Regions from separate parts of the Shinella sp. GW821-FHT11G07 genome, predicted to be linked through region 1. Evidence: predicted binding sites of a transcription regulator. Region 1 holds the regulator's gene; each other region holds the start of a gene.

Region 1 (7,430 bases):
CGTCACCGGCAACTATTCGAACTTCATCCAGGCGCAGAGCGTTCTGACCGCCGGTTTCGTCATGGGTATCATGCTGATCCCCTACGTCTCCTCGCTGTCGGACGACATCATCACTGCCGTGCCGCGGGCGCTACGTGACGGCTCGCTCGGCCTCGGTGCCACCCGCTCGGAAACCATCAAGCGCGTCATCCTGCCGGCGGCACTGCCCGGCATCGTCGGCGCACTCCTGATGACCGCATCGCGCGCCGTCGGCGAAACCATGATCGTGGTGCTGGCCGCCGGTGTTGCCGCCCGCATGCAGCTCAACCCGTTCGAGCCGATGACGACGGTGACGGTCAAGATCGTCAACCAGCTGACGGGGGACCTCGAGTTCACCTCGCCTCAGACGCTGGTGGCCTTCGCGCTTGGCATCACGCTGTTTGTCATCACGCTTTGCCTTAACATCTACGCCCTCTATATCGTGCGCAAATACCGGGAGCAGTACGAATGAGCCAGGTCTCTACGAGCCCCTCGATGGCCGCCCTAGGTGCTGCCGCCAAGCCTCAACGCCGCGATATCGGTCTGCGTGGCCGCTACGCCGCCGAACGGCGCTTCCGTCTCTACGGCATGGCCGCAATCAGCTTTGGCCTGCTGTTCCTGTTCCTCCTGCTGTTTTCGGTTGTCTCCAAGGGCTATACCGCCTTCCAGCAGTCGATGATCACCATTCCGGTCGAATTCTCGGAACAGATCATCGACAAGAACAATGAGCGCGCCACCAATCCGCAGAAGCTGGTCTCGGCCAACTATCCGGTCGTTGCCCGCAATGCGCTTGCCAAGGTGCTCGGCGTCAGTGAAGACGACCGCGCCGGCCTCAAGGCGGTCAACGGTATGATCTCGGACAGCGTCCGCGTTCAGCTCCGTGACCTCATCACGGCCAATCCGGCGCTCATCGGCACCACGCAGACGGTGACCTTCCTCGCCCACGGCGATCTCGATTCGGCGTTCAAGGGGCAGATCGATCTCTCCGTCGCGGAGAGCAACCGCAAGATCTCCGACAAGCAGCTCGGCTGGATGAACCAGCTTGCTGAAACCGGCGCGCTCGCCAAGCACTTCAATACCGGCATCTTCATCAACGGCGCATCGAGCCGTCCGGAAGCCGCCGGTGTCGGCGTCGCGGCCGTCGGTTCGCTCTTCATGATGCTGATCGTGCTCGCGCTGTCGCTGCCGATCGGTGTGGCCGCCTCGATCTATCTCGAGGAGTTCGCCCCGAAGAACCGCTTCACCGACCTCATCGAAGTCAACATCAACAATCTCGCCGCGGTGCCGTCGATCGTCTACGGTCTGCTCGGCCTCGCCGTCTTCGTCAACTTCGCCGGTTTCCCGCGCTCGGCAGCCCTCGTCGGCGGTCTGGTGCTGACCCTGATGACGCTGCCGACGATCATCATCGCGACCCGCGCCGCTCTCAAGGCCGTGCCGCCGTCGATCCGTGCAGCGGCCCTCGGCCTCGGCGCCTCGAAGATGCAGACCGTGTTCCACCACGTCCTGCCGCTCGCCATGCCGGGCATCCTGACGGGCACGATCATCGGCCTGGCGCATGCGCTCGGCGAAACCGCACCGCTGCTCTTGATCGGCATGGTCGCCTTCGTCGCGGACATTCCGTCAACGCCGCTTGAGCCCGCAACGGCCCTTCCGGTGCAGATCTACATGTGGGCGAACGAGGCGGAACGCGCCTTCGTGGAGCGCACGTCGGGAGCGATCATCATCCTCCTCATCTTCCTCATCCTCATGAATGTGGGTGCAATCCTGTTGCGCCGCCGTTTTGAACGGCGCTGGTAGAAGGTTATAGACAGATGAACATCATGTCAGAAGCAGCAGTCGAGAAAGCGCTGGACAAGAAAATGAACGACATTTCCTACAAGATGATCGGCAAGGACGTTTCGGTCTACTACAGCGACAAGCGCGCCCTCTACGACGTCAACCTGAACGTCCGCGAAAACACCGTGACTGCGCTCATCGGCCCGTCGGGTTGCGGCAAGTCGACGTTCCTGCGCACGCTGAACCGCATGAACGACACGATCGAAGGCTGCCGCGTCACCGGCCGGATCACGCTCGATACGGATGACATCTATGATCCGAGCATCGACGTCGTGGAACTGCGCGCCCGCGTCGGCATGGTGTTCCAGAAGCCGAACCCCTTCCCGAAGTCGATCTATGAAAACGTTGCCTACGGCCCGCGCATCCACGGCCTCGCCAAGACGAAGGCGGACATGGATGCCATCGTCGAAAAGAGCCTGCAGAAGGCCGGCCTCTGGAACGAGGTGAAGGACCGTCTGCAGGAGGGCGGCACCGGCCTCTCCGGCGGCCAGCAGCAGCGCCTCTGCATCGCGCGCGCCGTCGCCGTCAGCCCGGAAGTCATCCTGATGGATGAGCCGTGCTCGGCGCTCGACCCGATCGCGACCGCCAAGGTCGAGGAACTGATCCACGAGCTGCGCGCCAACTTCACGATCGTCATCGTGACGCACTCGATGCAGCAGGCGGCCCGCGTCTCGCAGCGTACCGCCATGTTCCACCTCGGCAATCTCGTCGAGGAGAACGACACCGACAAGATGTTCACCAACCCGGACGACCAGCGCACGCAGGACTACATCATGGGCCGCTTCGGCTGACGCGATCGTCGCCAAAGCCCTGAAAACCCGAGCGCATTAAGGACAGAACCATGTCATCGACCCATATCGTCTCGATTTACGACGAAGAACTGAAGTACCTCTCCCGCCGCATCTCCGAGATGGGCGGCACGGCCGAGCAGATGGTTGCGGATGCCGTCCGCGCCCTGGTTGCCACCGATGGCGCTCTGGCGCAGAAGGTCATTTCCGAGGACGTCATCCTCGACACTGCCGAGCGTCAGATCAACGAGAAGGCGATCGTCACGATCGCCAAGCGCCAGCCGATGGCGGCGGACCTGCGCGAAATCATGGGCGCCATCCGCATCGCGGCCGAACTGGAGCGCGTCGGCGACCTTGGCAAGAACACCGCCAAGCGCGTCATCGCCGTGCAGAGCTCGGGCATGCCGCGCAAGCTTACCCGCGGTCTCGAGCATCTCGCGGAACTCGCGCTGATGCAGCTGAAAGAAGTCCTCGACGTCTACGCGACCCGCTCGATCGAGAAGGCCAAGGCCATCCGCGAGCGCGACGACGAGATCGACGCGATCTACACGTCGCTGTTCCGCGAACTCCTGACCTACATGATGGAAGATCCGCGCAACATCACGCCCTGCACGCATCTCCTGTTTTGCGCCAAGAACATCGAGCGCATCGGCGACCACGCGACCAACATTGCGGAAACCATCTACTACATGGCGACCGGCTCGCAGCCCGAGGGTGAACGCCCGAAGGACGACACCACGACGTCGGTGGTCACTGCCGACGTTACCGACGCCTCCGAGTAAGGAGTTTCACCTCCATGGTGCCCAGAATTGCCGTCGTCGAAGACGAGGAGGCGCTCAGCGTCCTCCTGCGCTACAATCTCGAGGCCGAAGGTTTTGAGGTCGATACGATCCTGAACGGTGACGAGGCCGAGATGCGCCTGCAGGAGCGCCTGCCGGACCTTCTCATCCTCGACTGGATGCTGCCGGGCGTTTCGGGCATCGAGCTGTGCCGGCGGTTGCGCCAGCGTCCGGAAACCGAGCGCCTGCCGATCATCATGCTGACGGCACGCGGCGAGGAAAGCGAGCGCGTGCGCGGGCTCGCCACCGGCGCCGACGACTATGTCGTCAAGCCGTTCTCGACGCCGGAGCTCGTCGCGCGCGTTCGCGCCATGCTGCGCCGTGCAAAACCCGAGGTCGTCTCGACGGTGCTGCGCTGCGGCGATATCGAACTCGACCGCGAGACGCATCGCGTGCACCGCCGCACCCGCGAGGTCCGCCTCGGCCCGACGGAGTTCCGCCTCCTGGAGTTCCTGATGACCTCGCCCGGCCGCGTCTTCTCGCGCTCGCAGCTTCTCGACGGCGTCTGGGGCCATGACATCTATGTCGACGAGCGCACCGTCGACGTGCATGTCGGGCGCCTGCGCAAGGCGCTCAACTTCGCCAACATGCAGGACGTCATCCGCACCGTCCGCGGCGCCGGCTACTCGCTGGAAACCTGAGCCAAGCGTTTCCTCCCAAGGACGGAAATGGGCCCTTTGGGGCCTGTTTGCGTTTTGGGGGCTGCGCGTCTCTCGTCAGCACAAAAGAAAAGGGCCCTTCCGGGCCCTTATCGCATTCAGCTCTTCGTTTCTGCTAGCGCATCCGGCGCCGTTCAGCCGAGGGCTGGTAGGCGAGGCGCTGGTGGTAGGTGCAGTAGGGCGAGTTGTCCGGGGATTCGTTGCCGCAGAAGTGGAAGTCGTCGTTCAGCGGGTCGCCGATCGGCCACTTGCAGGTGCGCTCGGTCAGCTCGGTCAGTTCCAGCTTCCGCGACATCGGCACAACCACTTTGTTGCCGTTGGCGGGGACCGGAAGCTGCTCCGTCTGTGCGTCGAAATCGGCGTCGATGTCTTCCTTGGCGAGGATCGCGCCGGTCGGACGTGCCGCTACGCGAGCGGGGACCGGACGGGCCGCGAAGTTCGACGGCCGCGGCGTTGCAACGGCCGGACGCTTCGGGCGGGCGGCGGTCGGCGTGCCGCCGGCTTTCGCGCGGCCCGGCAGGTTCAGGCGGTGCACCTTGCCGATGACGGCGTTACGGCTGACGCCGCCGAGCTGCGCTGCGATCTGGCTCGCGCTCAGACCTTCGCTCCAGAGCTTCTTGAGTTTCTCGACCCGCTCGTCTGTCCAGTTCATCTTCTCGTCTCCGTTCGACGCTCGCGATGCGGGAATCCCTCATCGCGTTCCGGATGGGTCCGGAACTTGAACGCCCTAACTCTTTTGGTGACTAGTTCCGCCGCTTGCAGTCTAGTAATTGGTCTTTAACCTAGAGTTCGGGGGACTCTGTGACAAGAGTCGCGGGAATCGGTGCGAATCGATTTCGGAGTTTTCCCCAACTTGCTGCCCTGGTGTGACTCAAGAGCGACACCTTGCGCGCGTATCGTGAATCCTCACGTTGCGGTAGGTTCAGCGGCATTTCAGACGTGCATTTCATTGACATTGCAGGGAGAAATGCTGATAGTGCCGCATGCCGCCGAAAGGCGGTTTTTGATTTTTCTAAAGCCTGGAAAAGTCAAGCCGTAAACGAATCTTTCCGCATCTCTTTTCGGGGGACCTGCGCCATGGCCGATGCCGCGCCGCTCTATGAAACCTATATGCGTGCACCGCTCCGGTTCACGCGCGGGGAGGGCGTCTGGCTGATCGCCGAAAATGGCGAGCGATATCTCGATTTCGCCGCTGGCGTCGCCGTCAATTCGCTGGGCCATGCGCATCCCCATCTCGTTGCCGCGCTGAAGGATCAGGCCGAGAAGGTCTGGCACCTGTCCAACCTCTATGAGGTTCCGGGCCAGGAAAGCCTCGGCCGCCGGCTGACGGAGGCGACCTTCGCCGACAAGGTGTTCTTCACCAATTCCGGGGCGGAAGCGCTGGAATGCGCGATCAAGACCGCGCGTCGCTATCATTTCGCCAAGGGCCACCCCGGCAAGTTCCACATCATCACCTTCGACGGCGCCTTCCACGGCCGCACGATCGCCACCATCGCGGCCGGCGGACAGGAAAAGTACATCGAGGGTTTCGGCCCCAAGGCGCCGGGCTTCCTCAAGGTCCCCTTCGGCGACATCACAGCCGTCAAGGATTCGATCACCGAGGAAACGGCGGCCATCCTGATCGAGCCGGTGCAGGGCGAAGGCGGTATCCGCCCGGTACCGAAGGAATTCATGCAGGAGCTTCGCCAGCTCTGCGACGAATATGGACTGTTGCTGATCCTCGACGAGGTGCAGTCCGGCGTCGGCCGCACCGGTCGCCTCTTCGCCTATGAATGGTCCGGTATTGCGCCGGATATCATGGCGGTTGCCAAGGGCATCGGCGGCGGCTTCCCGCTCGGCGCCTGCCTTGCCACGAACGAAGCGGCTGCCGGCATGGTCGCCGGCACACATGGCTCCACCTATGGCGGCAACCCGCTCGCCATGGCCGTCGGCAATGCGGTGCTCGACGTCGTGCTGGAAGACGGGTTCCTCGATCATGTCCGTGACGTCGCCCTCGTCTTCCGCCAGGGCCTTGCGGCCCTCAAGGACCGTTTCCCGGAGATCATTGAGGATGTCCGCGGCGAAGGCCTGATGCTCGGCATCAAGGCAAAGATTCCGGTCGCCGACCTTCTAAAGGCCGTGCGTGCGGAAAAGCTGCTCGGCGTGCCCGCCGGCGACAATGTGCTGCGGCTTCTGCCGCCGCTTACCGTCACGGCGGAAGAGGCGCGCGAGGGGCTCGCCCGCATCGAGCGCGCAGCCGAAAAGCTGACGGCGGCCAAAGCCGCATAAGCAGGACCGAGACAGACAGGACACATCATGGCCAAGCATTTTCTCGACCTTTCCGCCGTTTCGGAAAGCGATCTCCGCGTCATCATGGACGATGCGCACACGCGCAAGGCCGCCCGCAAGGCCGGCACGGAAGAAAAGCCGCTCGCCGGCAAGATGCTCGCGATGATCTTCGAGAAGCCGTCCACCCGAACCCGCGTCTCCTTCGATGTCGGCATGCGCCAGCTCGGCGGCGAGACGCTGTTCCTGTCCGGCACCGAGATGCAGCTTGGCCGCGCCGAGACGATCGGCGACACCGCCAAGGTCCTGTCGCGCTACGTCGATGCCATCATGATCCGCACGACCGACCATAACCGTCTGCTGGAGCTTGCCGAACATGCCACCGTGCCTGTCATCAACGCGCTGACGGACCTGACGCATCCCTGCCAGATCATGGCCGACATCATGACCTTCGAGGAGCATCGCGGCTCGACGAAGGGCAAGACCTTTGCCTGGACGGGCGACGGCAACAATGTGCTGCATTCCTTCGTCGAGGGCTCGGCCCGCTTCGGCTACACGATGAGGATGGCCGTGCCGATGGGCTCCGAGCCGGACGACAAGATCCTGAATTGGGCGCGCGACAATGGCGGCAATATCCTGCTCGGCCATGATCCCGAGGCGATCATCGACGGCGTCGATCTGGTCGTCACCGATTGCTGGGTCTCGATGAACCAGGAACACCGCGCCCGCGGCCACAACATCTTCCAGCCCTATCAGGTCAACAAGCAGCTGATGGCGCGGGCGAACGACGATGCGCTCTTCATGCATTGCCTGCCGGCGCATCGCGGCGAGGAGGTCACCGACGAGGTGATCGACGGCCCGCAGTCGGTGGTCTTCGACGAGGCGGAAAACCGCCTGCATGCGCAGAAGTCGATCCTCGCCTGGTGCCTCGGCGCCGTCTGACGCGCGTCTTGAAAAACACGCCGGCCGATACGATCTAGGGGCCATCACAGGGCGCTGGAAGGCGCCCTCTCTGGCGCATGCCC
Region 2 (7,430 bases), on a different contig from region 1:
GTGATGAAGGACGGCCTCGTCATCGAGCAGGGCCTGACAGACCGCGTGCTCGACGATCCGCGCGAAGCCTATACCCAGCTCCTCGTCTCCTCGATCCTTCAGGTCTGAAAGCATGGTCCCGAAAAGTGGAACCCGGTTTTCGGACAAGACCATGCGTCAAAAGGAAAAGTGACATGCCCACACCCCTCGTTGTCTCCGAAGTGGCGAAGAGCTTTACCATGCATCTTCGCGACGGCATCCGACTGCCTGTCATGTCGAATGTCACCTTCTCGGTGAAGTCAGGCGAATGCGTCGTGCTGGGCGGACCGTCCGGCATCGGCAAGAGTTCGCTGCTCAAGATGGTCTACGGCAACTACGCTGTCGATAACGGCCAGATCCTGGTCGATCACGACGGCAAGCTGCTCGATCTCGCGACCGCCGATCCGCGCACGATCCTGTCGGTTCGCCGGGCGACGCTGGGTTACGTCAGCCAGTTCCTGCGCACCGTGCCGCGTGTTGCAGCCGTCGATGTCGTGGCCGAACCACTCACGGCCCGCGGCGTCGATGCGGCCGAGGCGAAGGCGACGGCAGAGGCCATGCTGGCCCGTCTCAACCTGCCGCGCGAACTCTGGCAGCTGCCGCCCGCCACCTTCTCCGGCGGTGAACAGCAGCGCGTCAACATCGCGCGCGGCTTCATCACCGATCACCGCATCCTGCTGCTCGATGAGCCGACCGCCTCGCTTGATGCGAAGAACCGCGCCGTCGTCGTCGGCATGATCGAGCAGAAGAAGGCGGCCGGTGTAGCGCTGCTCGGCATCTTCCACGACGAGGACGTGCGCGAAAAGGTCGCCGACCGCATCGTCGACGTCTCTGCCTTTTCGCCGCGAAAGGCCGCCGCATGACCAAGCTGTCCGAAACGCCGCTGATCCACCCGACAGCCATTGTCTCCGACACGGTGCTCGGCCGCTACACCGAGATCGCCGAGAACTGCCGCATCAGCGAAGCTGATATCGGCGACTATTCCTACATCATGGATGGTGGCTCGGTCTGGTGCGCAACGATCGGCAAGTTCGCCAACATCGCCTCGTCGGTCCGCCTCAATGCCACCAACCACCCGATGTGGCGCGCGACGCTGCACCACTTCACCTACCGGGCCAACGATTACTGGCCCGATACGGAACAGGAACCGGATTTCTTTGCCTGGCGGCGCGAGCATCGCGTCACCGTCGGCCATGACGTGTGGATCGGCCATGGCTCGACGATTTTGCCGGGTGTCACAATCGGCAACGGGGCTGTCATAGGGTCCGGCGCGGTCGTCACAAAAGACGTCGAACCCTACATGATCGTCGGCGGCGTGGCAGCGAAAGTCATCCGCGAACGCTTCCCGCGAAGCATCGCCGAACGCATGGAAAAACTCGCCTGGTGGGACTGGGATCATGCCCGGTTGCGCGCCGCTTTGGACGACTTTCGCAAACTTGACGCAGAAGCCTTTCTCGCCCGTCACGACGGCTGAGCGGGCATGTGCAATGCCGGAAATTCAGGCCTGTGGACTGTAATTTTTCCGACATGAAACTGACATCGCCGCTTCATCAACAGCGTTTACAGCCAATCCCGAAAACGACATTGCCCCATCACGGGCTCGCTACTGGAAATTAAGAGGGATCCGCCATGTTCCGACTGAAGAATGTCACCCGCCGTTTCGGCGAGCGCGTTGCGGTCGACGCTGTGACCTTCGACATCCCGCAGGGCCAGATGGTTGGCGTCATCGGCCGCTCGGGTGCCGGCAAGTCCACCATGCTGCGCATGATCAACCGTCTTGCCGATCCGAGTGAAGGCTCGATCCATTTCAACGACGTCTTGGTTTCGTCGTTGCGCGGTTCGGCACTGCGCAACTGGCAGCGCGACTGTGCGATGATCTTCCAGCAGTTCAACCTCGTGCCGCGCCTCGACGTCCTGACCAATGTTCTGCTCGGCCGCCTCAACCACCGTTCGACGACGCTCAGCATCCTCAACCTCTTCACCCGCGAAGAGCGCATCATGGCGATTGCCGCCCTCGAACGCCTGGGCATCGAGCAGACGGCGCTCCAGCCGGCCGGCACGCTGTCCGGCGGGCAGCAACAGCGCGTGGCGATTGCCCGCGCCCTGATGCAGAACCCGAAGATGCTGCTCGCCGACGAGCCGATCGCCTCGCTCGACCCGCTGAACGCCAAGATCGTCATGGACGCGCTGCGCGACATCAACGAGCGCGAAGGCATTACGGTCATCACCAACCTTCACACGCTCGACACGGCACGCGCCTATTGCGAACGCATCATCGGCATGGCGCACGGCCGCGTCGTGTTCGACGGGTCTGCACGCGAACTCGACAGCGAAGCGGTACGCACGATCTACGGCACGGGCGCCGATGGCGCGGAGATCGACGAGAGCCTCACATCCACGGCGATCCGCAACCCGGCCCGTCAGGACAATATCAAGGAATCCGCCAGCCCGACACCGCTGGCACTGGCCGGGCTCTGAGCCCCGCCGGGATCGAACGACCCGCGTAAAGGGTCAGACAACTTCCAGTCCGGCAAAGCCGGTCAAACAGGAGAGAGACCATGCTGAAGAAAGTACTTCTCGGCGCCGTCGCGCTCATCGCGCTCGCCGGCCACGTCCAGGCTGAAGACCTCAAGGAATTCCGCGTCGGCATCATCGGCGGCGAAAACGAAGCCGACCGCCTGCGCAACTACCAGTGCCTCGGCGATCACCTGAAGGCCGAACTCGGCTTCGAGAAGGTCTCGTTCTTCCCGGCTGCCGACTATGACGGCGTTATCCAGGGCCTGCTCGGCGGCACGCTCGACTACGCCGAACTCGGCGCGTCCGGCTTTGCCAAGATTTACCTCGCCAAGGCCGACGCCGTCGAGCCGATCCTGACGACCGTCCAGACCGACGGCTCGACCGGCTACCACTCGATCATGGTCGCCCGCAAGGACAGCGGCATCACCAAGCTCGAAGACCTCAAGGGCAAGAAGCTCGGCTTCGCCGACCCGGACTCGACCTCGGGCTATCTCGTACCGCTCGTCACCCTGCCGGAAGCCATCGGCGGCCCGGTCAAGGAATATTTCGCTGAAACCGGCTTCGGCGGCGGTCACGAAAACCTCGTCCTCGAAGTGCTGAAGGGCACCTTCGACGCCGGCACGACCTTCGGTTCGGGCGTTGGCGAGTGGAAGGACGGTTACACGTCCGGCAACCTGCACAAGATGGTCGAGAAGGGCATTCTCGACATGAACGACATCGTCGAACTCTGGAAGTCGCCGCTGATCCCGAACGGCCCGATCGTCGTTCGCACCTCGATGGCTGACGAGACCAAGGCGAAGTTCAAGCAGTTCATGCTCGACCTGCCGAAGAAGGACGCAGCCTGCTTCTCCGCCGTCATGGGCGGCGACTTCACCGCGTTCACGGAAGTCAATGTCGACTTCTACAAGCCGATCATCGACGCCCGCAAGGCAACGATCGGCGGCTGATAGCCACGCAGACACTGGCGCCGGCCGCAACCCGGCCGGCGCCTCGTCTTTTTTGAGCCCAGGCGGAACAGACATGGCCTTGAACACGCTTCACGACGGCTTCAGCGAGAAGGGCGCTCTCATCGAGCGGCACTGGCAGGAGCTGAACGCACGGCGCCGCCTCTACACCTGGCTCGGCCTTGCCATCCTGGCCGTCGCGCTTTCCGGTTCGCTGTGGTTCGCCAACGAGACGAATGCCGGCAAGTTCTTCGACCGGCTGCCCTATCTCTTCGACTTCGTCGGCGACATGGTGCCGCGCGATGGTCTCGAAGTGTTCCGCGCGCTGTTCGATCTGCCGTCGCCCTATGACGACGGCAGCTTCAAGTACAATTATCCCGAAGGCCGGCTCTATCTCACCGAGAGCTTCTACATCCCGGAATATTTCCACAAGATGCTGGAGACGCTGAACATCGCGCTGTTCTCCACGCTGATCGGCATGGTCTTCGGCTTTCTGCTCTGTTTCCTCGCGGCCAAGAACCTCGTCGCGAACTGCCTGCTGCGCGGCTTCGTTCGCCGCTTCATGGAAATCCTGCGCGCGTTCCCGGAAGTGGTGCTCGCAGGCTTCTTCCTCGCCATTCTTTCCCTTGGGCCTCTCCCAGCCGTCATCGCCGTGTCGATCCATACGGTCGGCGCACTCGGAAAACTGTTCTTCGAGGTGGTCGAGAATGCCGACATGAAGGCGGAGGAGGGGCTACGCGCCGTGGGCGCCAGCTGGATCGAGCGCGTCTGGTTCGGCATCGTGCCGCAGGTCCTGCCGAACTTCATGAGCTATTTCCTGCTGCGCCTTGAAATCAACGTGCGCGCCTCGACGATCATCGGTGCCGTCGGCGGCGGCGGGATCGGCGAATTGCTGCGCCTGTCGATCGGCCAGAACCATCAGGCGAAGACGCTCGCCATCGTGCTGCTTCTCCTCATCACCATCATCGCCGTCGACCAGTTTTCCGCCTGGCTGCGCCGCAAGCTCGTCGGCGATCATGCCTTCCGGCTGGCCCAATAGGAGTGTGCCATGACGACCCTCAATCCCGCACTGATGGATGAGATCGCGGCACGCCATCCGGCCGTCTTCCACCGCTCGTTCTGGCAGCGTTTTCGCGTGGCGTTCATCACCGGCGGCTTTGTGCTCTACGCGCTCTATTGCTGGTGGTTCTTCGCTATCGGCCATGTGCTGACCACGGCCAACTGGAACATTGCCGGCACCTATCTCGCCGACTGGGTTTCCTACGAGGTGCGCCCGGAAGTGGCGATCGCTCCCGATGGCGCCATGAAGCTCACCTATCCGCGCTTTTCGCCGCTCGGACCCAATGCCGCGCCGGACTGGGTGGAGATCGAGCTTGGCACGATGACCCGCACCACGCCGGCCGCAGATGCCGCAAGCACGGCGGCCAAGAAACCGGCATCCATGGGCTTCATGGGAACCGGCGCCACCCTCGGCGGCTCGGCCGCTGCCGTGGAAGGCCTGGCAACGGCGACAACGCGCGAGGAAGAGGTGGTCAAGCGTGCGAAGATCGCGCTCAATTCCTCGACAAGCGTCGAGGTCGTGCCGGAGCGCGTGACTGTCCAGCATGCCGGCGAGACGCTGGTCGTCGATATGGATGGGGCCGAGATGGCGGTCGAGGGTGCACTTCCGGCCTGGGCGACGCAGAAGACGCCAGGTCAGAAGATCACGCTTGCATTTGGTTTTGCCGGCTGGGGCGAGATCGAGCCGGGCGATATCAGCATCCGCAGGCGCTTCCTCGGCTGGGCCAATTTCATCTTCGACACGAACTCGCCCTTCCATGGAAAATCGACCTCTGAGGTCGTCTCGCTGATCACCTCGGGCGACCGGATCGACGCGAAACAATCGAACCTCTCGCTTGCCTGGAATAACATCCTCTATAATGCGGAATGGCAGCATCTCGACGTCTGGACGAAGCTGCTCCAGACCATCGTCATGGCCTTTGTCGGCACGCTGTTCGCAATGCTGCTGGCCTTCCCGCTCGCCTTCCTTGCGGCGCGCAACATCACCCGCAACTGGATCTCCAACCAGGTCACCAAGCGTCTGTTCGACTTCCTGCGCTCCGTCGACATGCTGATCTGGGCGTTGTTCTTCACCCGCGCCTTCGGTCCGGGGCCACTCGCCGGCATGTCGGCGATCTTCTTCACCGATACCGGCACGCTCGGAAAACTCTATTCCGAAGCGCTGGAGAACATTGACGACAAGCAGCGTGAGGGTGTGAAATCGGTGGGGGCGGCCCCCATTGCCGTACAACGCTACGGTGTGTTGCCGCAGGTCATGCCGCTCTTTGCCTCGCAGGCGCTCTACTTCTGGGAATCGAACACCCGCTCCGCGACCATTATCGGCGCGGTCGGCGCCGGTGGCATCGGTCTCAAGCTCTGGGAAGCGATGCGCACGAATTCCGATTGGGAGAACGTCGCCTACATGGTGCTGCTCATCCTCATCGTGGTCTTCGTCTTCGACGGCATCTCGAATGCGCTGCGTTCGCGCCTGATGGGGAAACCGGCGCACTGAGCAAGTCCAGCAAAAGTGTAGAGCGGTTTTGCGTCCGGACGTGCGAAAAACGAAAGACCCGTGAGGCGGCATGATGCTGCCACACGAATCCCTACAAGGTTCGATGTCGCCGGTCCGGCGGCATCTTCTGAATTGCATAGGAATGAGCCATTGCGTTACGCCCTCTACTTCACCCCGTCCGCAAGCGATCCGCTGACCCTTTCCGCCCAGCGCTGGTTGGGGCGCAACGCGTTTACGGGTGCCACGCTTGCGCAGCCGTCCGTGCAGGGTTTTGATGCGGCCACACTCGCAGGACTGACGGCAGACCCGCGCCGCTATGGCTTCCATGCGACGCTGAAGGCGCCGTTCTCGCTCGCCGAAGGCCGCACGGAGGCCGAACTGGTGGCCGAGGTCGGGCGCTTCGTCTCCGAGGTCGAGCCGTTTGAAATCCCCGAGCTCGTCGTCGGGCGCCTCGGTTCCTTCTTTGCGCTGGTGCCCGGCGATCACTGCGAGCCGCTGCACAGCTTTGCCGGTGAGGTTGTACGCCGTTTCGAGCGCTTCCGTGCGCCGCTCACCTCCGCCGATATCGCACGCCGCAAGCCAGACGAACTGACCGGCGCCGAGCGACAGAACCTCGTGCAATGGGGCTATCCCTACGTGTTCGACGAGTTCCGCTTCCACATGACGCTGACGGGACGCGTGCCGGCCGAGCGCCGCGATGCCGTCGAAGGTGTGCTTCTCGATCAATTCGCCGATTTCCACGACCGCCCGCTGGCAGTTCACGGCCTCGCGCTGTTCCGGGAACAGTCGCGCGGCGCCGATTTCACCGTCCATTCGCTCTTCCCGCTGGGTGGAGCAGCCAACAGAAAGACCGCCTGACATGACCCGCGAAATCGTTCTCTCCAATGCCCGTATCGTGCTTGAGGACAAGATCCTCGACGGCACGCTGGTGTTGCGCGATGGTCTCATCGCCGACATCTCGGAAGGTGCTTCCGCCGCCGGCGAGGACATGGAAGGCGACTTCCTGCTCCCCGGCCTCGTGGAACTGCACACCGATCACCTCGAAGCCCACTATTCGCCGCGTCCCGGTGTACGTTGGGGCCTGACGGCCGCCATCCAGTCGCATGACGCCCAGGTCGTTACCTCGGGCATCACCACCGTCTTCGACTGCCTGCGCATGGGATCGGACGAGGACGGCGGTTTTGAGAAGGGCGAGATGCGCGCCATGGCCAGCGCCATCGCCGAAGCGCAGGCCGAAGATCGCCTGCGCGCCGAACACCTCATCCACCTGCGCTGCGAAGTCTCGACCGACAACGTGCTGGAGCACTACGACGAATTCGAGAACGACCCGATGGTCCGCCTCGTCTCGCTGATGGACCACGCACCCGGCCAGCGCCAGTTCCAGACGCTGGAGCAATATA
Region 3 (7,430 bases), on a different contig from region 1:
TAGGTCATTTCGGCCTCCTGTCCTCATCACAGTGCTGCGCGTCACGGCGGCGCGCAAAGCACATTGTAGAATATGGCTCTGCTGCACCATTCTGCAAATCGGAAAGATCAACGGAATGTGCAGCTGCCGCGACTATGAGCCCGGCGTGCCGCCAAAACCTTGATCCGGATCAAGAGGCGGCCTTGGCTGCGGCAATTTCGGCGATCATCGCCATGACATCGCGCTCGGCTGCTTCCGCCGGGGCTTCCTCGCGGCTGCGGATGACGATCTCCGTCGAGAACCGGTTTTCGGAAAAACGCGGATAGGAGCCGATGCTGGTCTCGGGGTGGTTCTTCTGGATTGCAGCCAGTGCGCTGCCGATATCGCCTTCACCGAAGGGCGAGGCGACAGAGCGCGAGAGCATCGGCACGCCCCCTTCAAGGGCCGGAACGACGGTGCCCAGCATTGCGGTGAAAACCTGCGGAACGCCCGCCATGACATAGACATTGCCGATGTTGAAACCCGGCGCGGTGGAGACGGCATTTTCGATATGCACGGCGCCCTCGGGCATGCGGGCCATGCGCTTGCGGGCCTCGTTGAATTCCACGCCACGCTTTTCGTACATGGCGCCAAGCAGTTGCATGGCGAGCGGATCGTAGAGACAGGGAACGCCAAACGCCTTGGAGATCGCATCCGCCGTAATGTCGTCATGCGTCGGGCCGATGCCGCCGGAGGTGAAGACGTAGGTATAGCGCGCGCGCAAGGCATTCAGCGCCTCGACGATCGCCTCCTCGTCATCGCCGACGATGCGCACTTCCTTGAGGTCTATGCCGGCGAGAAACAGCATATCGGCGAGTTGGCCGATATTCTTGTCCTTGGTGCGCCCGGACAGAAGTTCGTCGCCGATGGCGAGCATGGCGGCAGTGGCGATAGGACGGGAACTCATGGGCGCTCTCTGAAGTTCGGACAGAAATACCGACCGAAGGCACGGCATTGTCAATGGCGGGTGAACAGTCTGTCGACCGGGCGGCTCATGTCGCCGTCACTTCAAAGTGCTACATCCAAGCCGACGCCGCGATCAAGCGGAAAGGTCCCTTCGACACTCAGGAGACGACGATGGCAAAAGTTCTGGTTCTTTACTACTCGGCCTATGGCCACATCGAAGCCATGGCCTATGCCGTGGCGGAAGGCGCGAAGTCGGCCGGTGCCGAGGTAACGGTGAAGCGGGTGCCGGAACTGGTGCCGGAAGAGGTCGCAAAGTCCTCGCATTTCAAGCTCGACCAGAAGGCCGAGATCGCTACCGTGAACGAACTTGCCGATTACGACGCGATCATCGTCGGCGCCGGCACGCGCTTCGGCACGGTCGCCTCGCAGATGCGCAATTTCTGGGACCAGACGGGTGGCCTGTGGGCCGGCGGCAAGCTGGTTGGCAAGGTCGGTTCGGTCTTCACGTCCTCCGCCACCCAGCACGGCGGCCAGGAATCGACCATCCTCGGCTTCATCCCGACGCTGCTCCACCACGGCCTCGTCGTTGCCGGCCTGCCTTACGCCTTCCAGGGCCAGATGGGTGTTGAAGCCGTCAAGGGCGGTTCGCCCTACGGCGCCTCCACCATCACCGACGGCGACGGCTCGCGCCAGCCTTCCGAAGTCGAGCTGGACGCTGCCCGCTTCCAGGGCGCGCATGTTGCCAAGATCGCCGGAAAGCTTTCGGCCTGACGTTCTCCTGAAACGTCACTGAAAAGAGGGTGCGGCCACCGTCAGGGGCCGCACCCTTTTTGTTGTTCACAGGTCTGAAGAGGTGGCGGGCGGAGCCGACGCCTACGCTGGCCGGCAAGAATCCAGAAAAGCGGGCTAAGACCACCAAGAGGAAGGGAAAGCTGGTGGATGGTGCGAGATGCGCAATTCGCCGAGGTTTTTCTGAGTATCCAAATTAAAATGCTCCCACACTGGAGAGCACCTTTGCGATGGCGGTACCGTGCGGATTGGGCCGCGTGGCATGTCCCTCCGATATCAAGGTGCAGTGCACATCATCGTAGGAACCAAATTCGCGCATGTCTTGCATGACTCGATCGACACACCATGCGTGGAGAAGGCTTTCGTCGGGCTGAGCACGCCAGTATTGCTATCGCGCTGGAAAAACCCTGCGTGACTGCGAGGATCGATGAATACTTCCGTCATATCGAATGGGGTTGGGTATCCATGGCGAATGGCGTAGTCGATCAGCTTTGGTGCTGCGCAGGTAAGAGGCTCGTTGCCATCCCTGCAACTGGCTACCATGTCTTCCGACAATCTTTTCCCACCACGGGTCACAACCGGGCGCTGAACGTCGGGGCATATTATCGTGTTGCCCATGCGCCTTGCCGCAGCCTCGAAGCCGTTTTTGTTGCCATCTTTCGAGCATGCAATCAGAACTTTATGCGATGGTCCTTTCGGCACCAGCGCGCCGACCATGAAACGTCGGTTTTTGGTCGCCCAGTCCGCACTCGCGGTTATCATCAGGTTCGCGATGAAAATCTCTATGTATGCTTTGCTGGCCCCGCTCTCGATGAGGTGCTGGCCAACCCCGTGAACGTTCCTGCAGTTTCGGCAGACACCTGCGCCGTAATGAAGCCTGTTGCCGTATGCCATGGGCAGCTTTATGGTCTGTTGCGGGGGCGTGCGGCTGTTCACCACCGCCTGGCACTTCAAGCACCGATGCGGGCCAACTCCACCGCTCCCAGGACACCAAGCCATTCCGTTTGCGCAAGCCATCTCCCCTCCAAGCTAAATTCTATTGGCCTGGAACGGCCTTGAACCTCTTCCCGTGGATCGATGGCAACGATACCGCGATTCCATGCTTGCGCAAGGGAAAGCGACGCTTAAAACGGGAAACTCTTGCGGGCAGTAGCCGTTAACGAGTGTGATTTTTTTCCTAGTCGAAAATCCTGATTTCTGAGAATTCAGGTCCCCCGCGAGATGCGGGCTATGGTGCGGGCGGCGGGGATCGAACCCGCACAGCCAAGGCCGAGAGATTTTAAGTCTCTTGCGTCTACCAGTTTCGCCACGCCCGCATGGTTTTGCTTTTCGGGGAGTCAGGCCGGCTCGTCAAGACGGCGTTTGTCGGCAGGTCCTATTTTGTCGGCCGCACGAGCGAGATGACTCGCGGCTTTGAGGGCGCGTCAAGCCATTCGATCCACTTGTCCCGCTCTTCAATCGTGTCGAAGAAGCGCCAGAGCTTGAACTCTTCGTCTGTGGTCTCCAGCATCTCGCCGATGGATGCAAGCTCCAGCGGAAGCGTCACTTCGTTGCCGTCGAAGCGTATGAAATAGACCCCTTCGGCCGCGAGACGGACAACCTGGCCGGTGCCGTAACTTCCATCGGGATCGTCGACGGTGAAGTACATTCCGGTCAAAGTGTCAAAAACTTTGTCGTTCATAGGTTTCCAATGCCAGTTCAAAAAAGACGCACGCCTGATTTCATTTAATCGAATGCACCGGTTCGTCAATCGTTCGCTTCTTCCACATTGTTCCCCAACGCGGAGCCGCGATACGCTCAGCCCGAGAAAACGCTGAGCGTCAGATAGAACAGCGCCGAAATCGCTGCTGCCGAGGGCAGCGTCACGATCCAGGCGATGACGATGTTGCCGGCGATCCCCCAGCGCACCGCCGTGACGCGACGGGCGGCACCCACGCCGATGATGGCGCCGGTGATCGTATGCGTCGTCGAGACGGGGATGCCGAGCCAGGTGGCGGCGAAGAGGGTGATGGCACCGCCGGTTTCGGCGCAAAAACCCTGCATCGGGTTGAGGCGGGTGATCTTCGAACCCATCGTGTGCACGATGCGCCAGCCGCCCATCAAGGTGCCGAGCGCCATCGCCGCCTGGCAGGTGATGACCACCCAGAATGGCACGTAGAATTCGCCTCCGAGATAGCCCTGCGAATAGAGCAGTACCGCGATGATGCCCATCGTCTTCTGCGCGTCGTTGCCGCCATGGCCGAGCGAATAGAGCGAAGCGGAGATGAACTGCATGACGCGAAACGTGCGGTCGACGGCAAACGGTGTCTGGCGCACGAAAAGCCAGGAGACGATCAAGACGAGGACCAGCGCCAGGAGGAAGCCGATGGCGGGCGACAGAAAGATGGCGCTCGCCGTCTTAATGAGGCCGCTCCAGACGACGGCGTCGAAACCGGTCTTGGCAAGGCCAGCACCAACGAGGCCGCCGATGAGGGCGTGCGACGAAGACGATGGGATGCCGAAGATCCAGGTGACGACGTTCCAGATGATCGCGCCCATCAGGGCTGCGAAGATGACGAGCGGGCTGACAATGCCGGGATCGATGATGCCCTTGCCGAGGGTTTCGGCGACGTGCAGGCCGAAGAACAGGAAGGCGATGAAATTGAAGAACGCCGCCCACATGACGGCATATTGCGGGCGCAGCACGCGCGTCGAGACGATCGTGGCGATGGAATTTGCCGCGTCGTGCAGGCCGTTCAGGAAATCGAAGAGCAGCGCGATGCCGACGAGGCCGACCAGCAGCGGAAAGGCGAGGGTAGCGTCCATCAGACGTTCTCGATCACGATACCGCTGATCTCGTTCGCCACGTCCTCGAAGCGGTCGACGACCTTTTCCAGTTCGCCGTAGATCTCGCTGCCGATGATGTAGGCCATCGGGTCGGACTTGCCGTATTGCTTGAAAAGGTTCTTCAGGCCCTGGTCGTGCAGTTCGTCGGAGCGACCCTCGACGCGGGTGACTTCCTCGGCGATGGCGCTGAGGCGGCCGGCATGCACGCCGACCTTGTCGAGCAGCGGGATGGCCTCGGCGATGAGATGGGCTGCCTTGACGACGACGTCGCCCATTTCCTGCATGCCGGGCTCAAAGCTGGTCTGCTCGTAGAGGCGGATGGTTTTCACCGTCTTGTGCATCATGTCGATGGCATCGTCCATCGACTGGATCAGGTCCTTGATGTCACCGCGGTCGAAGGGGGTGATGAAGCTGCGGCGCACGGCGAGCAGCACTTCACGGGTGATGTCGTCGGCCTGGTCTTCCAGCGCGATGATACGGTCGCAGTGTTTTTCCATGTGGGGGCCGCCGGCGAGCACCTGCTGGAGGGCTTCGGCAGCGCCGACGACGGTGCGGGAATGCTGTTCGAAATAATCGAAGAAGCGATCTTCACGCGGCATAAGTTTGCGAAACAGCGAGAGCATGGATGCCCCTTACATGGCTGGGGTTGTCATGCGGCTGTCATAATTGACCGTCAACGCGCTGGAAAGCGCCGATTCCGGCTTGTCACAATTCTCTGCCGGCCTGTGGATAAGCCTGAAAACGGATCACGGCACGATCTTGAACGGCTGCTCGCTGACGGCAACGGCACCGCTTGCTGCATCGCGGAAACGATAGCGAAGAACGTAGTCGCCGGGTGGCGGACTGGTGAGGTTCAACGTCAGCTTGGCGAAGACTTCCTGGTTGCGCACGCTGCCCTTGAAGTCGAACGAGCCGAAGGCTTTCTGCTCGGCAAGCTTTGTGCCCTTGGGGTCGAGCAGTTCGAGATCGACGGTGAAGTGCGATTCCAGCAGACCGCCATCGGCGGATCGCCAGGTGAGGCCGACCGGCTCGACATAGGAGATCAGCGCCTCGCCAGGTTTGAAGCTCGCTTCCGGCCGCGCCGTGTACATTCCGTAGCCTTCCGGGGGCGCAGAGACGAAGACGGATTTGCCGATTGAAAAGGGCAGGGTGGCGGCGAAGGCGCCGTAAGCGTCGCGGATCGTGTTGTGCGCGCCGACCGTATCGCCGGCGGCGGCCTGTTCCTCCGCCTTTTTTGCCGCATCCTGAAGCGGACCGGCAAAGGCCAGCGTGGGCAGAAGCGCGCCGATAAAGCTCAGACGCAACAGGGACTTCGACACAAACATTCAGTCTTCCTCCAGCCGGATGGCGGCAGGATGCGAATTAGCGTGGCAACAGTCAAGAACGCCTGATGGCAAGTGCTAAATCAGCTCTTCCAGAACAGCGGTGTCAGGATCACGAGAACGGTGAGGATTTCGAGACGGCCAAGTAGCATGAGGAAGGAGAGGAGATAGAGCGCTGCATCGTGGAAGCCAGCGAATGAGCCGGCCGGACCGATCGCCTGGGTGACGCCGGGGCCGACATTGGAGAGCGAAGTGGCGGATGCCGAAATCGCCGTCAGCACATCATAGCCCATCAGGCCGAGCAGGATGGCGCCGATGGCGGAAATCGCCACATAGGTGATGAAGAACAGGAAGACGCCGCGCTGGAGATCGATATCGACGGTCATCGTCCCGTAGCGCACGGCATGAATGCCGTCTGGATAGATCAGGCGGTAGAGTCCCGTTCGGATGAAGTTGAACAGGATGATCAGGCGGTAGGCCTTGAGGCCGCCGGCGGTTGATCCCGAACAGCCGCCCATGAAGGTCGCGACGAAGGCGAGCGCCACGATGAAATGGCCCCATTGCGTATAGTCGTCGCTGGCAAAGCCGGTCGTCGAAAGGATCGACGATACTGTGAAGAAGGAATGTGCCAGGGCCTCGCGGAAATCGACGCCGTTTTCAAGTCGCTGGAAGACGCTGGCTGCCACGGAGAAAAGCACGAGATAGCCCAGAAACACGCGGATCTGTGGATCACGCCACGCATCGACGCGGCCGCGCACGACGATGAGGATCAGCACCGAGAAGGGCAGGCTGGAGAGCGTCATGAAGAAGGTGGCGGCCCAGAGCAGCGGCAGGCTTTTGAAATAGCCGAAGGAGGCGTCATGTGTCGAAAGTCCGCCCGTCGCGACGGTGGACATGGCATGGTTCAGCGCGTCGAAGCGGCTCATGCCGAGGGCTGCATAGGTAATAGCGCAGATCAGTGTGATCGCCACGTAGATGGCGAGGAACGCACGGGTGTAGCTAGCGATGCGGGCGAAGGGCTTGTCGGCGGTGTCGGATGATTCGAGCTTGAAGAAGGACATGCCGCCAACGCGCAGATACGGCATGATGAACAGCCCAAGCGCGAGAATCCCGATGCCGCCGAGCCAGTGCAGCAGCGAGCGCCACATCAGGATGCCGGGCGGCGCGTCGTCGAGGCCGACAATGACGGTCGAGCCTGTCGTGCTGATCGCCGAGACCGATTCGAAAAACGCCTGCGCGAACGTCAACTTCATCGAGGACAGCCAGAGTGGCATCGCGCCGATGAAACTCGCGCTCAGCCAGAGCATGTTGACGACGAGGAAGCCCATGCGCTTGTTGAAGGGCGGCGGGCCGGCGCGGGTCGCTGCGGCCGTGGCGAGCGACAGGCCGCCGGTCATGAAGGCGGAGAGAAAGAAGACTTCCGAATCGGGATGGCCGTAATAAACGTCGATAAACGCCGGGATGAGCATCGCCACGGAGAGATAGATGCCGCTGATGGCGGCGATATTGATGGCGGACCGGAAGATGGTGGCGTTCAACGAAAATCGTCCTGCGTGCCGGCCACCGCAT
Region 4 (7,430 bases), on a different contig from region 1:
TGGGGCATCCAGTTCCACGGTGAATTGACGCTCGCCATGATGCACCGCTGGGTCGTGCGCGGTGCGCATCGTTTCGAGTTGCCGGGCGCGCAGGCCGGCCGCGCCCATCTCGATGGGCGCCTGCTCTATGACGCGCGCCTGCGCCTCTGGATGACGGCCTTCCTCGACCGTATTTTTCACGAGGGGTAAGCGCAATTCCAAGAGACGGGCGAAGCGGTTTTGCGCCGGCGATTGCGTGGGGATAAAGGCCGGCATTAAACATGTTGCCGCACCCTATGAACCCCGGCCTTGCTGGCGGGGCCTGCAATGGCTACATGTCGTGACGAAACCAATTGGAGACGTCAATGATAGCGGTCATCAACACCCTATTGTTCATCATCAGCATTGCATGGTTCCTGGTGATCGCCTCGGCGATCTTTTCCTGGCTCTACGCTTTCAATGTCATCAACGCGAACAATCAGGTGATCGCGACCATCGGCCGCTCGCTCTACCAGCTGACCGAACCGATCTATCGCCCGATCCGCCGCATCCTGCCGAATTTCGGCGGCGTCGACCTTTCGCCGCTCGTCGTGCTCGTCATCCTGTTCTTCCTGGAGCAGGTGATCCGCAGCGTGCTGGCGCCCGCCCTTCTGTCCTGATCTCAGGGCCGACGACACTCAGAAAAAGAAAATCCTCCGGATCGACAGCGACCCGGAGGATTTTTGTTTCAGGCTCGAAGAGCGCAGCAGGCGCTTACTTCTGGGCGTTGTAGCGGTCGACCGCCTCGAGAATCATCCGCTTGGCGACGGTGACGTCTTCCCAGCCGGCGATCTTCACCCACTTGCCGGGCTCCAGATCCTTGTAGTGCGAGAAGAAGTGCTCGATCTGCTTCAGCGAGATTTCCGGCAGGTCGGTGTAGTTCTCGACCTTGTCGTAACGGCGGGTCAGCTTCGGCACCGGCACGGCGATGATCTTCTCGTCCTTGCCGCCATCGTCTTCCATGACCAGCACGCCGATCGGGCGCACGTTGATGACACAGCCCGGAACGAGCGGGCGGGTGTTGGCGATCAGCACGTCGATCGGGTCGCCGTCTTCCGACAGCGTGTGCGGCACGAAGCCGTAATTGCCCGGATAGGTCATCGGCGTGTAGAGGAAACGGTCGACGACGAGCGCGCCGGCTTCCTTGTCCATTTCGTACTTGATCGGGTGGCCGCCGACCGGCACCTCGACAATGACGTTCACGTCGTCCGGCGGGTTCTTGCCAACGGAAATCGCATCGATACGCATGGGGGCTCCCTCAGTGCACTGGGTTGATTGCGGGCTTCCTAATGCGAATCCCGCTGCGGCGCAACATGACTTTCACTGGGGCCGAATAGACCGCTGCGATGTTTCGTCTTCTCAGGACCGGAGGATACCCATGCACCTGACAGCTTTTCTTCTTGCGACAACCCTCGCCGCTTGCGTCGCGACCGTCGCACAGGCGAACGAAAGCGCCTATTCCGAGCGCAATCTCGATGCCTGCAAGACGCTGTCGCAAACCGACGAAGGCCCGAGCATCACCCTTCAATGCGACGGCTACAAGGATCTCGCCGTCTATTTCAAGGAGGGTGACCTCCGCCAGAGCCAGGCCTATGGCCCGATCAGCAAGGTCTGGCTCGACGAGGCTTTTGAAAGCTTCGGGCCGTTCAATCACACCAACGCCAAGATCGAATGGCGCCTCGGCACGGATGGCAGGCCGGTTGCGACCATCGTCCGCTGGTTCGTGTCCGACCCGGAGACCACCAGCGACGTGACGACGCGCTACGGCCAGGTCCTGGTCGTCTCGACGGTCGCAACCGCTGAAAACCCGACGAGCTGCGTCGTCGGCTATGTCGATGCGCTGGAAAACAAGGATGCCAACACGCGCGCCCGAACGGTCGCGGACGAGGAAGCGCACAATTTCGCCTGCGGCGTCAGCGAGCCGCAATGGCATGGAACAAGGGGAAAACTGGCAGGGGAACCGATGCGCTATCTGCCGGAGACCAAGGAATAGCCTAAGGCCAGACGAAACCGACCTTCTTCAGTTCCTTCACGCCGAAACTCTCCATGCCTTCCGCAATATCGCGGCCGCCGGCGGATCGGAAGAAGCGGTCGGCATGTTCGCTGTCTTCCAGGCACCAGACGATCAGGCCGTTGCAGCCGAGCGATTTCAAAAGCCGTTGCGCCTCGCCGAACAGCATGCGGCCAAGGCCGATACCCTGGTATTCCGGACGCAGATACAATTCGTAGATCTCGCCTTCCTGCGGTAGGGCCCGGGCGCGGTTGAGGCCGAGCGTGGCATAGCCTGCCACCGTACCGGCGACATCCAGCACCAGCAAAGTCGCGGGACCGCGCGTCGCCTTGCGCCACCAGGTCTCGCCCCGCCGATCGACCATCTGGTTGAGCGGGATATGCGGAATGAGGCCGCCATAGGTCTGCAGCCACGATACCCGATGTACCTCGGATATCGCGCGCGCGTCCTGCGGCTCGGCGCGCCGCACATCGATCGACAGTGTTTTCATAACACCACTCTTATTCCCGCACCGATTCCATCGGAATCCCGCACCATGCAATGGCATCCATTGCCCACAGGCGAGTTCCGGATGGCACGCGGAAAAGTTAACGCTTTTTTAACAAACGTCACAAGTCGTAAAACGATGGCACACACATGAAAAACCCCGGCCCCCTTATTTCAGGGGGCCGGGGTTCAAAATGTCCCGTTTCGGGAAGAAGTGGCTTATGCCGCGCCGGACGCGCGCTGCTTGTCGAATCGCTTGCGGTCGTTGGCGTCGAGGAACATCTTGCGCAGACGGATCGACTTCGGCGTGACTTCCATCAGCTCGTCGTCCTGGATCCACGACAGCGCGCGGTCGAGCGTCATGCGGATCGGCGGGGTCAGCTTCACGGCTTCATCCTTGCCGGCGGCGCGGATGTTGGTGAGCTGCTTGCCCTTGAGAACGTTGACCTCGAGGTCGTTGTCACGGGTGTGGATGCCGATGATCATGCCTGCATAGACCTTTTCGCCCGGCTCGATGATCATCGGGCCGCGGTCTTCAAGGTTGAACATGGCATAGGCGACGGCTTCGCCCGAAGCGTTCGACAGCAGCACGCCGTTGACGCGACCGCCGATGGCGCCCTTGTAGGGCTGGTAGTCGTGGAACAGGCGGTTCATGACGGCCGTGCCGCGCGTGTCGGTCAACAGTTCCGACTGGTAGCCGATCAGGCCGCGGGTCGGCGCCAGGAACTTCAGGCGAACACGATTGCCGCCGGACGGACGAAGTTCCGTCATCTCGGCCTTGCGCTCGGACATCTTCTGCACGACGACACCCGAATGCTCTTCGTCGACGTCGACGACGACTTCTTCGATCGGCTCCATCGTGGTGCCGTTCTCGTCCTTGTGCATGACGACGCGCGGACGCGACACGGCCAGTTCGAAACCTTCGCGACGCATGGTCTCGATCAGAACGGCGAGCTGAAGTTCGCCGCGGCCGGAAACGTAGAACGAATCCTTGCCTTCGGCCTCTTCGATCTTCAGCGCGACATTGCCTTCGGCTTCCTTGAACAGGCGGTCACGGATGACGCGGCTCGTCACCTTGTCGCCTTCGGTGCCGGCAAGCGGGCTGTCATTGACGATGAAGGACATGGTGACGGTCGGCGGGTCGATCGGCTGTGCCGTCATGGCCTCGGTGACCGACGGATCGCAGAACGTGTCGGCAACCGTGCCCTTGGAGAGACCGGCGATGGCGACGATGTCGCCTGCATGGGCTTCGTCGATCGCCGTGCGCTCGATGCCGCGGAAGGCGAGGATCTTCGAGATACGGCCGGTTTCGATGAGCTTGCCGTCCTGGCCGAGAACCTTGACCGCCTGGTTCGGCTTGATCGAGCCGGAATGGATGCGGCCGGTGATGATACGGCCGAGGAAGGGGTTGGCTTCGAGGATCGTGCCGATCAAACGGAACGGACCGTCGGCGACCGTCGGCTCCGGCACATGCTTCAGCACGAGGTCGAGCAGCGGCGCCATGCCTTCGTCCTTCGGGCCTTCCGGGTTGACGTTCATCCAGCCGTTACGGCCCGAACCATAGAGGATCGGGAAGTCGAGCTGTTCGTCGGTGGCGTCGAGATTGGCGAAGAGGTCGAAGACTTCGTTCAGCACTTCCTCGTGGCGGCCGTCCGGACGGTCGATCTTGTTGATCGCGACGATCGGCTTCAGGCCGACCTTGAGGGCCTTGCCGACCACGAACTTGGTCTGCGGCATCGGGCCTTCCGACGAGTCGACGAGAACGATCGCGCCGTCCACCATCGAGAGGATACGCTCCACTTCGCCGCCGAAGTCGGCGTGGCCGGGGGTGTCGACGATGTTGATGCGAACGCCCTTCCAATCCACCGAGGTCGCCTTGGCGAGAATGGTGATGCCGCGTTCCTTTTCGAGATCGTTCGAGTCCATCACGCGTTCGGCAACGCGCTGGTTTTCACGGAACGAGCCGGACTGCTTCAGAAGCTCGTCAACAAGCGTGGTCTTGCCATGGTCGACGTGCGCGATGATCGCGATATTGCGGATAGACATGGTGTAATCTCTGAGGTTCGGGGCGCGCAGGGTATAAGGGCGCCGTCTTCAATGGTCGGGCTCTTACATGTTTTTCCGCAAATGCGAAAGGGGCGGGATGCAACTCTGTTGCCCGACCAGCGCGCGGCTTGCTCTCATGATGAACGCACGGGCGGCAGCGTGACGCGCCAAAGCTCCTGATCCTCCCGGTCCATCAGCCGCACGGTCATCTCCTCGCTCGATCCGTTGATATCGACGAGACCGAAGAATTGCAGGCCGGCGGACGGCGGCAGGTTGCTGTCGACCCCGCCTTTCGACGACTTGATGAAGCGCACTTCCGGGCCGAAGGTCATGTCGAGCGGTTTCGGCCCATAGGTGCCGGAATGCAGCGGCCCGGAGACGAATTCCCAGAACGGATTGAACTCCTGGAATTTTGCGCGCGACGGGTCGTAGTGGTGCGCAGCGGTGTAGTGCACGTCCGCCGTCAGCCACACGACATTGTGGATCGCATTGTCCCGCATGAAGGAAAGCAGGTCGGCGATTTCGCGCTCGCGCGCCGCCGGCGGACCATTAAGACCGTCCGCAACCCCTTCATAACCAAGGCTGTTGGCATAATCATCCCAGATGACGAGGCCGAGCGGCATGTCGCAGGCGATGACCTTCCAGACCGCCTGCGAGGCGGCAAGCTCTCGGCGCAGCCAGTCTGCCTGCCGCCAGCCGAACAGGCCGTTTTCCGTGCCGCCGCGGTTGGGGCTGCGATACGAGCGCAGGTCGACGAAGAACACGTCGAGCAGCGGACCATAGGCGACCTTGCGGAAGATACGGCCGGGCTCGGTGGGAAAATAGCGGATCGGCGTCATTTCATGGAAGGCGCGCCGCGCACGCTCTTCATAGACGCCGATATCCTTGTCCGGATAGCGCCGGTCGCCGGTCAGGTCGCTCGATTCCGACCAGTTGTTCAAAACCTCGTGGTCGTCCCACTGGAAGAAGGTCGGGCACTGGGTGTTGAAGGACAGCAGGTGGTCGTCGAGCAGATTGTATTTCCACTGGCCGCGAAATTCTTCCAGCGTGCGCGCCACGCTGCGTTTCTCATCCGTCACGATGCGGTTCTTCCACACGCCGCCGTCGCGCAGCGGAATTTCGTCCGGGATCGGGCCGTCGGCATAGACGGTATCGCCGGAATGGATGAAGAAATCCGGCTCATGGCGCAGCATGGTCGAATAGGTCTTCATGCCGACATTGTCGATGCCCCAGCCTTGGCCTGCCGTATCGCCAGACCAGACGAAACGCACAGAGCGCTTGCGCATCGGCGCCGTGCGGAAGCGTCCGACGACCGGCTCGGAGATCAGATGGCTGGAATAGGGATCGTTTGCGGTGAAGCGATAGAAAATATCCTGGTCCGGCAGCAGGCCCTGCAACATCGCCTTGACGGTATTGTCCGTGCCCATCGTCGCTTTCTGCAACGGCAGGCGTGCCGCATCGAGAAAACTCTCGGTGGTCGAATATTCCAGCGTCACCTCGGCCGGCCGGTCGACCCGCGCCCAGACCATGCCGGACGAACAATCGACATCACCCGACTGCACGCCGTGGGAAAAGACCGGACTGCCATGACGCCGCGCATAATAGGGCACCGCCAGCGCCGAGGACGTCGCAAGCGCGCCGGCCCCTGCGGTCAGAAGGAAAGAACGCCGCGTCAGCGTCTCCGGAACAATCGCCATGCCACCTCCGGCCTGACCCGCGAATCGAAACGCCAGGCGGGCAGACCATGAGTCCCGGCCATGTCAGTCCGGTAACGGGACGATGACGATTCACCGAAAGTTCAGTGACGGGACGATGACTGCCAGTAGCTGGTGCGACAGATCCGGCCAGCAACCATCACCCTCAGGCCGTCGACTTACTGGCCATGAGCCGCACCCTCTCCTCCGTCATCCTCGGGCTTGACCCGAGGACCCATGCCACAAATTTAACGCATGCCGTGATGCGTGGATCCTCGGGTCAAGCCCGAGGATGACGGCGACGGGTGGCGTGACGGTTCAGGGAAGGGAAACAGCACCCCTAAGCCGCCAACCCCTTTTTCTCCAGCATCGCCTCCGGGCTCGGCAGCTTGCCGCGGAAGGCCTTGTAGGCGTCTTCCGGGTCGACGGCACCGCCGACGGCGTAGATATAGGTCTTCAGCCGCTCGGCCATGGCCGGGTTGAAGGCGTCGCCGGTCTCGGTGAAGGCCGCGAAGGCGTCCGCGTCCAGCACTTCCGACCACATGTAGGAATAGTAGCCGGCCGAATAGCCGTCACCGGAGAAGACGTGCTGGAAGTGCGGCGTGGCATGGCGCATGACGATGGACGCCGGCAGGCCGATCTTTTCCAGCACCTCGGCCTGCACCGCCATCGGATCCGCGACGGCGCCGCGCGTGTGGAAGGCCATGTCGACCAGCGCCGAAGAGGTGAACTCCACCGTCGCGAAGCCGGAATTGAAGGTGCGGGCGGCGAGCACCTTGTCGAGCAGCGCTGCCGGCATCGCCTCGCCGGTCTGGTAATGCACGGCGTAACGCGTCAAGATTTCCGGCACCGTCAGCCAGTGTTCGTAGAGCTGCGAGGGCAGTTCGACGAAGTCGCGCGAAACGCCGGTGCCCGACACCGACGGATAGGTGACGTCCGACAGCATGCCGTGCAGCGCATGGCCGAATTCGTGGAACAGCGTGCGGGCATCGTCGATCGACAGCAGCGCCGGTTTGCCCTCGGCGGGTTTGGCGAAATTGCAGATATTGTAGATGATCGGGATTTCGCCGACCGAACCGTTCGCAAGCGGCAGCCGGTGCTGGCTCTGGTAGGAGCTCATCCAGGCGCCCGAGCGCTTGGAGGACCGGGCGAAATAATCGCCAAGGAACATGGCG

What was found. The regulator PhoB, encoded in region 1, activates phosphate uptake and scavenging genes when phosphate is short. The targets are predictions, from matches to a motif close to TGTCATNNANCTGTCAT.
Region 2: phnC (phosphonate ABC transporter ATP-binding protein) is a predicted target of PhoB. The motif match lies at 1,542-1,558, and genes of this name have one in related genera.
Region 3: AC1RT2_RS05275 (DUF47 family protein) is a predicted target of PhoB. The motif match lies at 5,187-5,203, and genes of this name have one in related genera.
Region 4: AC1RT2_RS11465 (alkaline phosphatase D family protein) is a predicted target of PhoB. The motif match lies at 6,363-6,379, and genes of this name have one in related genera.

What each region holds. Positions count from the first base shown of each region.
Region 1 covers NZ_JBXARJ010000006.1:106,015-113,444, reverse strand. Annotated here, with positions in the region: gene pstC (phosphate ABC transporter permease subunit PstC) at 1-490, shown strand, start outside; gene pstA (phosphate ABC transporter permease PstA) at 487-1,815, shown strand; gene pstB (phosphate ABC transporter ATP-binding protein PstB) at 1,830-2,645, shown strand; gene phoU (phosphate signaling complex protein PhoU) at 2,696-3,424, shown strand; gene phoB (phosphate regulon transcriptional regulator PhoB) at 3,439-4,122, shown strand; gene AC1RT2_RS13495 (GcrA family cell cycle regulator) at 4,256-4,792, opposite strand; gene AC1RT2_RS13490 (aspartate aminotransferase family protein) at 5,218-6,408, shown strand; gene argF (ornithine carbamoyltransferase) at 6,436-7,347, shown strand.
Region 2 covers NZ_JBXARJ010000001.1:56,248-63,677, reverse strand. Annotated here, with positions in the region: gene phnK (phosphonate C-P lyase system protein PhnK) at 1-108, shown strand, start outside; gene phnL (phosphonate C-P lyase system protein PhnL) at 174-881, shown strand; gene AC1RT2_RS00310 (DapH/DapD/GlmU-related protein) at 878-1,492, shown strand; gene phnC (phosphonate ABC transporter ATP-binding protein) at 1,648-2,496, shown strand; gene phnD (phosphonate ABC transporter substrate-binding protein) at 2,577-3,482, shown strand; gene phnE (phosphonate ABC transporter, permease protein PhnE) at 3,556-4,518, shown strand; gene phnE (phosphonate ABC transporter, permease protein PhnE) at 4,528-6,030, shown strand; gene AC1RT2_RS00285 (DUF1045 domain-containing protein) at 6,181-6,888, shown strand; gene AC1RT2_RS00280 (alpha-D-ribose 1-methylphosphonate 5-triphosphate diphosphatase) at 6,890-7,430, shown strand, end outside.
Region 3 covers NZ_JBXARJ010000002.1:371,635-379,064, forward strand. Annotated here, with positions in the region: gene AC1RT2_RS05240 (universal stress protein) at 1-8, opposite strand, end outside; gene AC1RT2_RS05245 (competence/damage-inducible protein A) at 170-925, opposite strand; gene wrbA (NAD(P)H:quinone oxidoreductase type IV) at 1,096-1,695, shown strand; gene AC1RT2_RS05255 (hypothetical protein) at 1,990-2,607, opposite strand; tRNA gene AC1RT2_RS05260 (tRNA-Leu) at 2,945-3,029, opposite strand; gene AC1RT2_RS05265 (hypothetical protein) at 3,089-3,394, opposite strand; gene AC1RT2_RS05270 (inorganic phosphate transporter) at 3,511-4,518, opposite strand; gene AC1RT2_RS05275 (DUF47 family protein) at 4,518-5,162, opposite strand; gene AC1RT2_RS05280 (hypothetical protein) at 5,286-5,864, opposite strand; gene AC1RT2_RS05285 (TrkH family potassium uptake protein) at 5,945-7,399, opposite strand.
Region 4 covers NZ_JBXARJ010000005.1:76,083-83,512, forward strand. Annotated here, with positions in the region: gene AC1RT2_RS11435 (glutamine amidotransferase) at 1-189, shown strand, start outside; gene AC1RT2_RS11440 (YggT family protein) at 345-638, shown strand; gene ppa (inorganic diphosphatase) at 733-1,266, opposite strand; gene AC1RT2_RS11450 (hypothetical protein) at 1,397-2,011, shown strand; gene AC1RT2_RS11455 (GNAT family N-acetyltransferase) at 2,013-2,519, opposite strand; gene typA (translational GTPase TypA) at 2,735-4,561, opposite strand; gene AC1RT2_RS11465 (alkaline phosphatase D family protein) at 4,696-6,258, opposite strand; gene AC1RT2_RS11470 (M3 family metallopeptidase) at 6,596-7,430, opposite strand, start outside.